DNA from 3 places in the Cupriavidus sp. a3 genome. Region 2 is predicted to be linked to each of the others. Evidence: predicted binding sites of a transcription regulator. Region 2 holds the regulator's gene; each other region holds the start of a gene.
The links. The regulator sigma-54, encoded in region 2, starts transcription at its own class of promoters, with help from an activator protein. The targets are predictions, from matches to a motif close to TGGCANGNAANCTGCTTT.
Positions count from the first base shown of each region.

Region 1: a site for sigma-54 is predicted at 2,007-2,024, ahead of urtA (urea ABC transporter substrate-binding protein). Genes of this name have one in related genera too.
Region 3: a site for sigma-54 is predicted at 1,703-1,720, ahead of ACAD63_RS27605 (ammonium transporter). Genes of this name have one in related genera too.

Region 1 is NZ_CP170643.1:3,431,985-3,435,978, reverse strand. It holds gene cyoB (cytochrome o ubiquinol oxidase subunit I) at 1-702, shown strand, start outside; gene cyoC (cytochrome o ubiquinol oxidase subunit III) at 708-1,346, shown strand; gene cyoD (cytochrome o ubiquinol oxidase subunit IV) at 1,346-1,723, shown strand; gene urtA (urea ABC transporter substrate-binding protein) at 2,079-3,335, shown strand; gene urtB (urea ABC transporter permease subunit UrtB) at 3,432-3,994, shown strand, end outside.
Region 2 is NZ_CP170643.1:4,258,197-4,262,190, reverse strand. It holds gene ptsN (PTS IIA-like nitrogen regulatory protein PtsN) at 1-247, opposite strand, end outside; gene hpf (ribosome hibernation-promoting factor, HPF/YfiA family) at 616-966, opposite strand; gene ACAD63_RS20270 (RNA polymerase factor sigma-54) at 1,015-2,493, opposite strand; gene lptB (LPS export ABC transporter ATP-binding protein) at 2,649-3,449, opposite strand; gene lptA (lipopolysaccharide transport periplasmic protein LptA) at 3,518-3,994, opposite strand, start outside.
Region 3 is NZ_CP170644.1:1,270,476-1,274,469, reverse strand. It holds gene ACAD63_RS27610 (mechanosensitive ion channel family protein) at 1-296, opposite strand, end outside; gene ACAD63_RS27605 (ammonium transporter) at 469-1,671, opposite strand; gene ACAD63_RS27600 (HU family DNA-binding protein) at 2,165-2,446, shown strand; gene ACAD63_RS27595 (acyl-CoA thioesterase) at 2,628-3,113, shown strand; gene ACAD63_RS27590 (CreA family protein) at 3,130-3,606, shown strand; gene ACAD63_RS27585 (class I adenylate-forming enzyme family protein) at 3,640-3,994, opposite strand, start outside.

The DNA.
Region 1 (3,994 bases), 830 kb from region 2:
ATCGGCGGCGTGCTGTTCGGCTACCTGGCCGGCATCACCTACTGGTGGCCGAAGGCGTTCGGCTTCACGCTGAACGAGCGCCTGGGCAAGTGCGCCTTCTGGTGCTGGCTGGTGGGCTTCTACTTCGCCTTCATGCCGCTGTACGTGCTGGGCCTGATGGGCATGACCCGCCGCCTGAACCACACCGACAACCCGGCGTGGACGCCGTGGCTGTACCTGGCCGTGGTGGGCGTGGTGTTCGTGGCGCTGGGCATCTTCTTCCAGGTGCTGCAGATCGTCGTGTCGATCCGCGACCGCAAGAAGCTGGCCGACGTGACCGGCGACCCGTGGGGCGGCCGTACCCTGGAGTGGGCCACCTCGTCGCCGCCGCCGTTCTACAACTTCGCGCACACTCCGGTGGTGCGTGACCTGGACGCGTTCGCCGACATGAAGGCCCGCGGCGAGACCCTGCCGACCGAAGGCTACGAGAAGATCCACATGCCCAAGAACACGGGCGCGGGCTTCATCATCGGTGCCTTCAGCCTGGTGTTCGGCTTTGCCCTGACCTGGCATATCTGGTGGATGGCCATCGTTGGCCTGGTGGGCATGGTGTGGGCGTTTATCCACCGCAGCAACGACGACCATATCGACTACTACGTGCCGGCCACCGAGGTCGAGCAGATTGAAACGCGCCATCTGCAGCGCATTGCTTCGCAAGCCTGAGAACCATGTCGACTCAAGTCCTAGACCGCATCCCCGCGCAGGCCGGCGCCTCGGCCCACGCCGACGCGCATGACCATGCGCACCACGATACCAGTGCCAATACGGTGTATGGCTTCTGGATCTACCTGATGAGCGACTGCATCATCTTCGCCGGGCTGTTCGCGACGTTCGCCGTTCTGCGCGGCGAGCTGGCAGGCGGCCCCTCGGCGAAGGAGCTGTTCGAGCTCAACTACGTGCTGGTGGAGACCTTCATCCTGCTGTTCTCCTCGATCACGTACGGCATGGCGATGATCTCGCTGCAGAACCGCAGCCTCAAGCACGTGCAGACCTGGCTCGGCGTGACGTTCCTGCTGGGCGCGGCGTTCATGGCGATGGAAATCAACGAGTTCCACCACCTGATCGCCGAAGGCGCCGGGCCGGGCCGCAGCGCGTTCCTGTCGTCGTTCTTCACGCTGGTCGGCACCCACGGCCTGCACGTCGCCAGCGGCATGCTGTGGATGATCGTGCTGATGTGGCAGCTGGGCAAGAAGGGCATCACCCCGACGCTCAGCAAGCGCCTGATGTGCCTGTCGCTGTTCTGGCACTTTCTGGACGTGGTCTGGATCGGCGTGTTTACCGTGGTCTACCTGATGGGACATCTGTGATGGCACAACACAACGCACCGGCGGCGCACGCCACTCGTGATTCGCATGGCGCGCATGCCGCGCACGACTCGCACAGCACGCACGCCAGCTTCAAGGGCTACGCGATCGGCTTCATCCTGGCGGTGATCCTGACCGTGATCCCGTTCAAGCTGGTGATGGACGGCAGCATGGACAAGGGCACGATCCTGTGGATCATCCTAGGCATGGCCGCGGTCCAGATCCTGGTCCACCTGAAGTACTTCCTGCACCTGGACACGTCGTCCGACCAGCGCAGCAACGTGATCGCGCTGCTGTTCACGGCGCTGATCCTGGTGATCGTGGTGGCGGGTTCGCTGTGGATCATGCACAACCTGAACACCAACATGATGGTGATGTAAGGACTGGCGTCCTGGCATCGAAAAACGGGGCCCCGCGAGGGGCCCCGTTTTTATTTGCGCCGCCGGCCGTTGGCATGGTGCCCGGCCCTGGTGCGGTGGTGCGCACCGGCTGGCGCCTTTCGCAAGCGGCGTGCACAGAATTGCGTCGCTGCACGGGAGTGGTGCGTTCGCCGCCCGCACAGCTCTGGTGCGCGGGGGCTGGCACGGATCGCGGCACACCCCGCGCGGCGCGCCAGCACGCCGTCTGCCGCCGGCGGGGCGGGTATCAGCTCGTTTATCAAAGTGGCACGCTAGTTGCAGATGCATCACCCTGGGGAGCGTAGTCCCTGACCAACACCACAAACGGGAGCTGCAAATGCAACGACGTGACATGCTGAAGCTGTCGGCCATCGCCGCCGCGGCAATGATCGGTACCAGCCCGCTGGCCATGGCGCAGTCCAAGGAGCCGATCAAGATCGGCATCCTGCACTCGCTGTCCGGCACGATGGCCATCTCGGAGACGTCGCTGAAAGACGTGGCCCTGATGACCATCGACGAGATCAACAAGAGCGGCGGCGTGCTCGGCCGCAAGCTCGAGCCGGTGGTGGTGGACCCGGCGTCCAACTGGCCGCTGTTCGCCGAGAAGGCGCGCCAGCTGGTCAGCAAGGACAAGGTCGCGGTGACCTTCGGCTGCTGGACCTCGGTGTCGCGCAAGTCCGTGCTGCCGGTCTATGAAGAGCTGAACTCGCTGCTGTTCTACCCGGTACAGTACGAAGGCGAGGAAATGTCCAAGAACGTCTTCTACACCGGCGCCGCGCCCAACCAGCAGGCGATCCCGGCGGTGGAATACCTGATGAGCAAGGAAGGCGGCGGTGCCAAGCGCTTCTTCCTGCTGGGCACCGACTACGTTTACCCGCGCACCACCAACAAGATCCTGCGCGCCTTCCTGAAGAGCAAGGGGGTTGCCGACAAGGACATCGAAGAAGTCTACACCCCGTTCGGCCACAGCGACTACCAGACCATCGTCGCCAACATCAAGAAGTTCTCGCAGGGTGGCAAGACCGCAGTGATCTCCACGATCAACGGCGATTCCAACGTGCCCTTCTACAAGGAACTGGGCAACGCCGGCCTGAAGGCCAAGGACGTGCCGGTGGTGGCGTTCTCGGTGGGCGAGGAAGAACTGCGCGGCATCGACACCAAGCCGCTGGTCGGCCACCTGGCGGCGTGGAACTACTTCATGTCGGTCAAGAACGCACAGAACGACGCCTTCAAGAAGCAGTGGGCGGCCTGGGTCAAGGCCAACAACCTGCCGGGCGGCGACAAGCGCGTGACCAACGACCCGATGGAAGCCACCTACGTCGGCATCCATATGTGGGCGCAGGCCGTGAAGAAGGCCGGCACCACCGATACCGACAAGGTGCGGGCGGCGATGTACGGCCAGACCTTCAAGGCGCCGGACGGCTTCACGCTGACCATGGGCGAGAACCACCACCTGTACAAGCCGGTGATGATCGGCGAGGTGAAGGGCGACGGCCAGTTCTCGGTGGTGTGGAAGACGCCGAAGGCAGTGCGTGCGCAGCCGTGGAGCCCGTTCATCGCGGGCAATGAAGGGAAGCCGGACAAGGTGATGTAAGCCTCTTTTGCTTGCCACCATGCGGCTCCCCTCTCCCGCTTGCGGGAGAGGGGAGCAACAACAAGCTCGCTTCATTCCTGCCAATCGCAAGCTCCTATGCGCAATCCCTTATCCGTTCAAGTCGTGCCCTGGCTGCGCGCCCTGCTGGCCGCGCTGCTGCTGGCCGCGGCGCCGTGGGCCGCTGCGCTGACGCAGGCCGACCTGAAGCCGCTGGCCGAAGACGACTTCGATGCCAAGACTGCCGCGCTGTCCGCGGTGACCAAGGCATCGCCCGCTGAAGCCGGCCCGATCCTGAAGGCCCTGCAGGACGACACCCTTCAATATGCGCCGTCGGTCGGCATGGTGCGCCAGGACGGCGACAAGGTGGTCGATGCCATCACCGGCAAGCCGGTCACGGTCAAGCCGGACGAACTCGAATCCCTGACCCTGAACAACAGCCTGCGCGCGCTGGTCGACAGCGCCGCCAGCAGCCTGCAGCTGCAGTCGCCCGACATCGCGGTGCGCGCGCAGGCCATCGGCACCTTGCGCGACCAGCCGGAAAGCGCCTCGCTGGCCGCCGTGGAAGCCGCGCGCAAGGCCGAGGCCGACGCGGGCCTGCGGGCCAGCCTGGACGTGATCTGGGCCAACCTGATGCTGGCGGAGCCGGCGGACGCAGCCGC
Region 2 (3,994 bases):
GGCGCATGAAGGCGGCCAGCGGCTGCTTGAGCCCCTTGATGCGGCCGTGAGGGATCGCCACGCCGGCGCCAAGTCCGGTGGAGCCCAGTGACTCGCGCGCAAACAGGTTGTCCGTCACGGTGGCGCGCGCCACGCCATGGTTGTTCTCGAAGAGGAGCCCGGCCTGCTCGAACACACGCTTCTTGCTGGTGACGCTGACGTCGAGGGTGATGTTGCCGGGTGGCAGCAATTTGGCCAAACGATTCATGGGCGATGCGCAGGAGTTCAGTTAGCGGGCGGTTCCGCCGTTCCGCCGGGCAGTGTGTGGCTCAGGGGCTGCCGGTCGCCGGCAACGCCGAGGCGTCCGGCCATTATAGAGCAGCAGCCTCCCTGTGATTGTGCAGCGCAGCGCCGCCCGGTTGGCGTCCGCACCTTAACCGGGCGCGGGCAGGATGCGGCCCTGCATGTATGGCGCAGCATACACCCTGCCGCGGCCGTTGCGAACACTCCGTCTCAAACGGGTGACAGGCCCTTTGCGCAGGCGCCACAGCGCCGCAGGCGCAAAAAAGCCGCGCTACGCGCGGCTTGCCTGTTCAGTTTTGATTCAGCGGCCCTCTGCGGGGCCACCGGGCACGCTCATTGCTGCATCTGCGCTGCGGCCATCTGGTACTTGACCGCTTCGCGGTCGTGGCCTTGCACGCGGTCCTTGTAGCGCAGTACCTGACGGTCCAGCTTGTCGACTAGTGCGTCGATCGCTGCATACAGGTCTTCATGATGCGCTTCAACGAAGATGTCCTTGCCCCTGAGATGTAGATTGATTTCCGCATATTGCCGCCTGTCCTTTTCCTTGTGATTGTCGACAGAGAGCAGCACGCTAACGCCAATGACCTGATCGAAATGCCTGACGATTCGCTCCAGCTTCGTTTCCACGTACTCACGCAACGGCGGCGTGATGTCAAGGTGGTGTCCACTGATCTTGAAGTTCATAGCGCTTCTCCTTCTGAAAGAGCCTCACCAGGCAGGCGGTGGGCTCGGCTACAAAGACTTGCGGAGATTCACTGCGGGGATCTTCAGGGCTTCGCGATATTTGGCTACGGTGCGTCGTGCGACAACGAAGCCTTGCTCACCCAGCAGTTCGGCGATGCGACTGTCGGAAAGGGGATTCCTCGGGTCTTCGGCTCCTATCAGTTGCTTGATCAAGGCGCGGATGGCCGTTGATGAAGCCGCGCCACCGGTCTCGGTGGACACGTGGCTGCCGAAGAAGTACTTCAGTTCGAAAGTACCCATCGGCGTTGCCATGTATTTATTGGTCGTCACCCGGGAGATGGTTGACTCGTGTAATCCCAGTGTATCGGCAATCTCCCGCAAAACCAAGGGGCGCATGGCGATTTCGCCGTGCGTGAAAAAGTTCTTTTGACGCTCGACAATGGCCTGCGAGACACGCAGGATCGTGTCGAACCTTTGCTGGATATTCTTGATCAGCCAGCGCGCTTCCTGCAGTTTCTGCTGCAGGCCTGCGGTACCCGACTCGCCCTTGGCGCCGCGCAGGATCTGCGCGTACATGTCATTGATGCGCAGCCGCGGCATCACATCCGGATTGAGCTGCGCGATCCAGCCGCTGCCGCTCTTGCGCACGAACACATCGGGCACGACGAAGTCGGCTTCGGGGCGGCTGTATGCGTGGCCCGGGTAGGGTGCCAGCGAGCGGATCAGTTCATGCGCGGCCTTGAGTGCAGGCTCGTCTACCTGCAGCGCTTTTTTCAGGCGCGTGTAGTCGCGCACGGCCAGCAGCTCGAGGTGGTTATGCACGATGTTCAGCGCCAGCTCGCGCTGCGGATGCTGCAGCCGGCGCAATTGCAGGCCCAGGCACTCGGCCGCGTTGCGCGCGCCGACGCCCGGCGGGTCGAAGCTCTGCAGCAGCGTCAGCATCGCTTGTACTTCCTCGATCTCGAATTCGAGTTCTTCGGGCAGTTCGGCGCAGATCTCTTCGAGCGTCGCGCTCAGGTAGCCGTCGTCGTCGAGCGATTCGATCAGGAAGATGGCCAGGCCCTTGTCGCGCACCGAGATCTTCAGCGGCGTGAGCTGTTCCATCAGGTATTCGCGCAGCGTGGGCTCGGCCTCACGCAGCTGCATCGGCGTCTTCTCGTCTTCGTCGCCTTGCGGGCGGCGCGCGAAATCGTCGAGGCTCCAGTCGCCGCCATAGTCGTCGCCGCTGTTGCTGTCGCCGTAGCTGTCGTCATCGCCCGCGCCCTCGGCGCGCGCCTCGCCGTTGCCTTGCGGTTCGGCCGGTGCCGGCGCGGGCGCGCTCTGCAGGTTGACCGAGCCATCGGCGGCCACGCGCAGCGGGCTTTCGATCCAGTCGTTCTCGCGTTCGAGCAGGGGGTTTTCCGTGAGCGCCTGTTCGACTTCCTGCTGCAATTCCAGCGTCGAAAGCTGCAACAGCCTGATCGACTGCTGCAGTTGCGGCGTCAGTGCCAGGTGCTGGGAGAGGCGGAGCTGTAGCGACGGTTTCATGCGACCTATTTTATGCGCATCTTTCCGTTGTTGGAACGGAAATTGCTATCGATGTCGCGGCTTGATCGACGCCGGCAGTGGGCTGTCCCACATGCAGATGATGGGGGTGAAACCAGGCAGAATCAATGGCCTGCCGCCGCGGGCAGGCCAGTACATCACATGCGGAAGTTTTCGCCCAGGTAGACGCGCCGCACCGATTCGTTGGCGATGATCTCTTCGGGCCGCCCGGCGGCAAGCACGGTGCCTTCGCTGATGATGTACGCGTGGTCGCAGATGCCAAGCGTCTCGCGCACGTTGTGGTCGGTGATCAGCACGCCGATGTTGCGCGCCTTCAGGAAGCTGACGATGCGCTGGATCTCGCCCACTGCGATCGGGTCCACGCCGGCGAACGGTTCATCCAGCAGGATGAAGCGCGGCGACGATGCCAGCGCGCGCGCGATTTCCACGCGGCGGCGTTCGCCGCCCGACAGCGACAGCGCCGGGTTGTTGCGCAGGTGCGCGATCTGCAGGTCGTCGAGCAGCGCGTCGAGCCTGCGGTCGATCTCGGCCCTGGCCAGCGGCTTGCCGTTTTCCACCTGCAGCTCGAGCACGGCGCGGATGTTTTCCTCGACGTTGAGCTTGCGGAAGACCGATGCTTCCTGCGGCAGGTAAGACAGGCCCATGCGCGCGCGTTCGTGGATCGGCAGGCCGCTGATGTGGTCGCCGTCGAGCACGATATCGCCCTCGTCCAGGTTCACCAGCCCCACGATCATGTAGAACGAGGTGGTCTTGCCCGCGCCGTTGGGGCCGAGCAGGCCAACCACTTCGCCGCTCTTCACGTCCAGCGAGACATCCTTGACCACCGTGCGCGAGCCATAGCGCTTCTTCAGGTGGCGCACGACCAGCGTGCTGCCGCCTTCGAGGACGGCCGTGGCTTGGACGGAAGGCTTTTCGGCGATGGTGGCGGTATCGGTCATTGGCAGTCTGGCGTTCAGCGTTTCAGGCGGGGAGGCGGTCCTTGCAAGGCATCGGTCCCCGCGAGGCGTCAGGGTTTGTTGGCGGGCGCGGGCGCCGGCTTCAGGTCCAGCGGCGAGCCGCTGCCCGAACCCTGCGCATTCGGGTTCTGCCGCGGCGACAGCACCGCGCGCACGCGGCCCGACGGATTGGCGGCCGAGGTGTTGTCGCTGCCGCCGGCAGCGGTGTAAAACTCCTTGCGGCTGTCGTAGGTCAGCACCGCGCCGCGGATCTCGTCGAGCATCTTGGCGCCCTGCAGGCGCGCCATGCGCGCGTTGCCGATCAGCTTGGACAGCTCCTGCTTGCCGTCGTATTCGATGCGGTCGCCCCAGCCGTCGATGTATTCGTCGACGCCCTCGCGCTTCTGCCGGATATAGGCCTGCTTGCCAGCCTTGGCGGTGGCCACCGCGAACTGGTAGCCCTCGGGGTCGGTGCGCAGCTCGGCCGCATCCGACTTCAGGATCATCGTGCCCTTGGTCAGCACCACGTTGCCGGTCAGCGTATAGAT
Region 3 (3,994 bases), on a different contig from region 2:
GCCACGCCGGCGGCGGCAATCAGCGCGGCGAAGGTGGTGGTCTGGATGCCGAAGTAGCCGAGGATGCCGATCACCAGCACCACATTCAGCGTGACCGTGACGATCGAACCCACATAGCGCAGCAGCGTCGGGTCGACCTTCTGCTTGCCGAGCGCGTTCTGCACCATCCGTACCACAAAATGGATCAGCCATCGGCCGATGACCCAGAACGCTAGCGCTGCCAGGATCTTGACCCCGAACTGCGTGGCATAGGCGACCACCAGGGTCTTGAGGTTGTCGAAAGTCGTGGCATCCATCGGCGTGTCCTCTCGGTTTGGGTGAGTGGTGCAGCCCTGCGCGCTGACGCGGCGCAATACGTGGGCACGGCAATTATTGGAATGCCGTGCCTCGAAGTGCAAGCAAATAATTGTCAAGACAAGCGGGCCGGCAGGCCAGCTTGCCCAGGCGCCGCCGGGCGGCGCAACCGCCTTACCAGTTGGTTTCGCGCTCCGGCGTGGCGGAGATGCGGTGCAGCGTCAGGTCCGCGCCGTTGAACTCGCCTTCGGCATCGAGCCGGATGCCGACCAGCTTCTTGAGCGCGCCGTATACCAGCGTGCCACCCGCCAGCGCCACCACGATCCCCAGCACCGTGCCGATCAGCTGCGCGCCGAGCGACACGCCGCCCAGCCCGCCCAGTGCCCTGGCCCCGAAAATGCCCGCGGCGATGCCGCCCCAGGCGCCGCACAGCCCGTGCAGCGGCCAGACGCCCAGCACATCGTCGATATGCCACCTGTTCTGCGCCAGCGTAAACATATAGACGAAGAGGGCGCCCGCAACTCCGCCCGTGATCAGTGCGCCCAGCGGGTGCATCAGGTCCGAACCGGCGCATACCGCCACCAGCCCGGCCAGCGGGCCGTTGTAGGCAAAGCCGGGATCATTGCGCCCGGCGGCCCACGCCGCCAGCGTGCCACCGGCCATCGCCATCAGCGAATTGATCGCAACCAGGCCGCTGATCTTGTCGACGGTCTGCGCGCTCATCACGTTGAAGCCGAACCAGCCCACTGCCAGGATCCACGCACCCAGCGCCAGGAACGGGATATTGGAAGGCGGATGGGCGCTGATGCGCCCGTCCTTCTGGTAGCGCCCGCGCCGCGCGCCGAGCAGCAGCACCGCCGGCAGCGCGATCCAGCCGCCCAGCGCATGCACGACCACCGAGCCGGCAAAGTCATGGAAGGGCGCGCCGGCAACCTGTGTGATCCAGTCCTGCACCCCGTAGCGCTGGTTCCACGCAATGCCTTCGAAGAAGGGATAGACAAAACCAACCAGAACGAAGGTCGCGACCAGTTGCGGATTGAAGCGCGAACGTTCGGCAATACCGCCCGAGATAATCGCCGGAATGGCGGCGGCAAAAGTCGCCAGGAAAAAGAACTTGACCAGGTCGTAACCGCTTTTCTGGGCCAGCGTTTCTGCCCCGGACATGAATTGCACGCCGTAGGCAATGGTGTAACCGATAAAGAAATAGGCAATCGTGGAAACTGCGAAATCCACCAGAATCTTTACCAGTGCATTGACCTGGTTTTTCTTGCGCACCGTGCCTAGCTCGAGGAAAGCAAAGCCGGCGTGCATGGCCAGCACCATGATGGCGCCAAGCAGGATAAACATGGCGTCGGTGCCGGTCTTCCAGTTGTCCATAGTGACCTCATGCTCAAAATGGGCGCATGGGTATGCAAAAAGCATTCCAGTTGCGGCTGCATCCTGGTGCCGGCTGCACCGGAGTGGGCGGAATCCGCACCGGAATGCCGCGCGCAGGGAACCGGGCCCGCAGGACGTCGGAGCCGGGCGCCGGCGGCCGTGCCTGATATGCGCCAGAATGGCGCTTCGCCGGCATGTTCGGCTGACCCGTTTTGGTGCGACGCCCCAATTCCGGGCGTTTGCCGGGTCCGGGCCCGTGACAGCGTTGCCTTGCGGCGCAACGCCGCAGCCAGCCGAAGCGGGCCCGTGACAAGCGCGAAAAGAGCGGGAAATTGCCCGCTAACCGGCCTCAAGCAAGGATTTGCGGGTTTTTTCGTTGCATTGGTGCCACTGGGGATTGCTCAACGCACAAGGGGCAGATTAGACTGCGCCGATCGATGTTTTGCCGCCAGGCAAGCACATCGGTGACGACGACCAACAAGGGAAATCAGCCATGAATAAAGGTGAACTGGTATCGGCCATCGCCACGGAAGCAGAACTGAGCAACGCCGCCGCTGAGCGCGCGCTCAACGCAGCGCTGGACAGCATCAAGAAGGCAGTGGCAAAGGGTGATTCGGTCACGCTCGTAGGTTTTGGCAGCTTCAGCGCCGGCAAGCGCGCCGCGCGCACCGGACGCAATCCGCGCACCGGCGAAACCATCAAGATCCCGGCCGCCAAGACGGTCAAGTTTTCCGCCGGACAGGGTTTCAAGGACGCGGTGAACAAGAAGAAGTAAGCAGTTTGCGTCCACAGCGTGAAAGAGCGGCCAGGCAGGCCGCTTTTTTGTTTTGCGCGCCGTGCGCGATGACCGGCAACGGCGGGGCCGATCCGGGTTAAACTGCCGGCGCCTGGATGCCGCCAGCCGGCCCGGGCGACCGCCCCCGCAATCCGCACCCCCGATCCGAACTCCCCGCATCATGAACGACCTGTCCCACCAGCTTTCCATGACCGTGCTGATGACGCCGGACATGGCCAATTTCTCCGGCAACGTCCACGGCGGTACCATCCTGAAGTACCTGGACATGGTCGCGTATGCCTGCGCCAGCCGCTATGCGGGCCGCTACGTGGTGACGCTGTCGGTTGACCAGGTGGTGTTCCGCCAGCCCATCCACGTGGGCGAGCTGGTGACCTTCCTGGCCTCGGTCAACTTTACCGGCCGCAGCTCGATGGAGATCGGCATCAAGGTCGTGACCGAGAATATCCGCAGCAAGCTGGTGCGCCACACCAACAGCTGCTACTTCACCATGGTGGCGGTCGACGACAACGGCGCCCCGGCGGAAGTGCCGCCGCTTGAGCCGCGCGATGAAGTCGAGCGCCAGCGCTTTGCCGCCGCCCAGCAGCGCCGTGCACTGCGCCAGGAAATGGAAAAGCGCCACGGCGACATCAAGTCGTCGGTGACCTGACACGTTGCCATCCACCATGATGAAGCGATCCTGCACGATCCTGGCCCTGGCCGCCTGCGCGGCGGCCACGGGCGGCGCGCATGCCGAGGAGATCGGCAGCGTCAGCACCAATTTCCGCGTGACCGGCTCCGACAAGGTCGTCATCGAAGCCTATGACGACCCGCAGGTCGAGGGCATCACCTGCTACGTGTCGCGGGCCCGCACCGGCGGCATCAAGGGCCAGCTGGGCATGGCGGAAGACCCGCCGGAAGCCTCGATCGCGTGCCGGCAGGTGGGGACCATCGCCTTCAAGGGGCCGCTGAAGCAGCAGGACAACGTCTTTTCCGAGCGCATGTCGGTGCTGTTCAAGACCCTGCATGTGGTGCGCGCGGTCGATCGCAAGCGCAATACGCTGGTCTACCTGACCTATTCGGACCGCATCGTCAGCGGCAGCCCGCAGAACAGCGTGACCGCCGTGCCGGTTCCGGCCGGCACGACGATTCCCGTCAAGTAGAGCGCCGCCGGCTGGTGGTTTGCCGCCGGCTGGTCAGGCTGCCTGGTCGAACAGCTTGCGCAGGTTCGACTTGAGGATCTTGCCATTGGCATTGCGCGGCAGCATCTCCCGGTAGAGCAGGATGCGCACCGGCACCTTGAACGCCGCCAGCCGCTCGCGCACGAACTCCTGCAATTCGGCTTCGGTTGCGTGCATGCCTGGCTTGAGGCTGACCACGGCCGCCGGTTCCTCGCCCAGCGTCTTGTGCGCGATGCCGACCACCGCTGCGTCCATCACCGCGGGATGTTCGTACAGCGTGCTTTCCACCTCGATGCAGTAGATGTTCTCGCCGCCGCGGATCAGCATGTCTTTCATGCGGTCGACGATATAGACATAGCCTTCCTCGTCC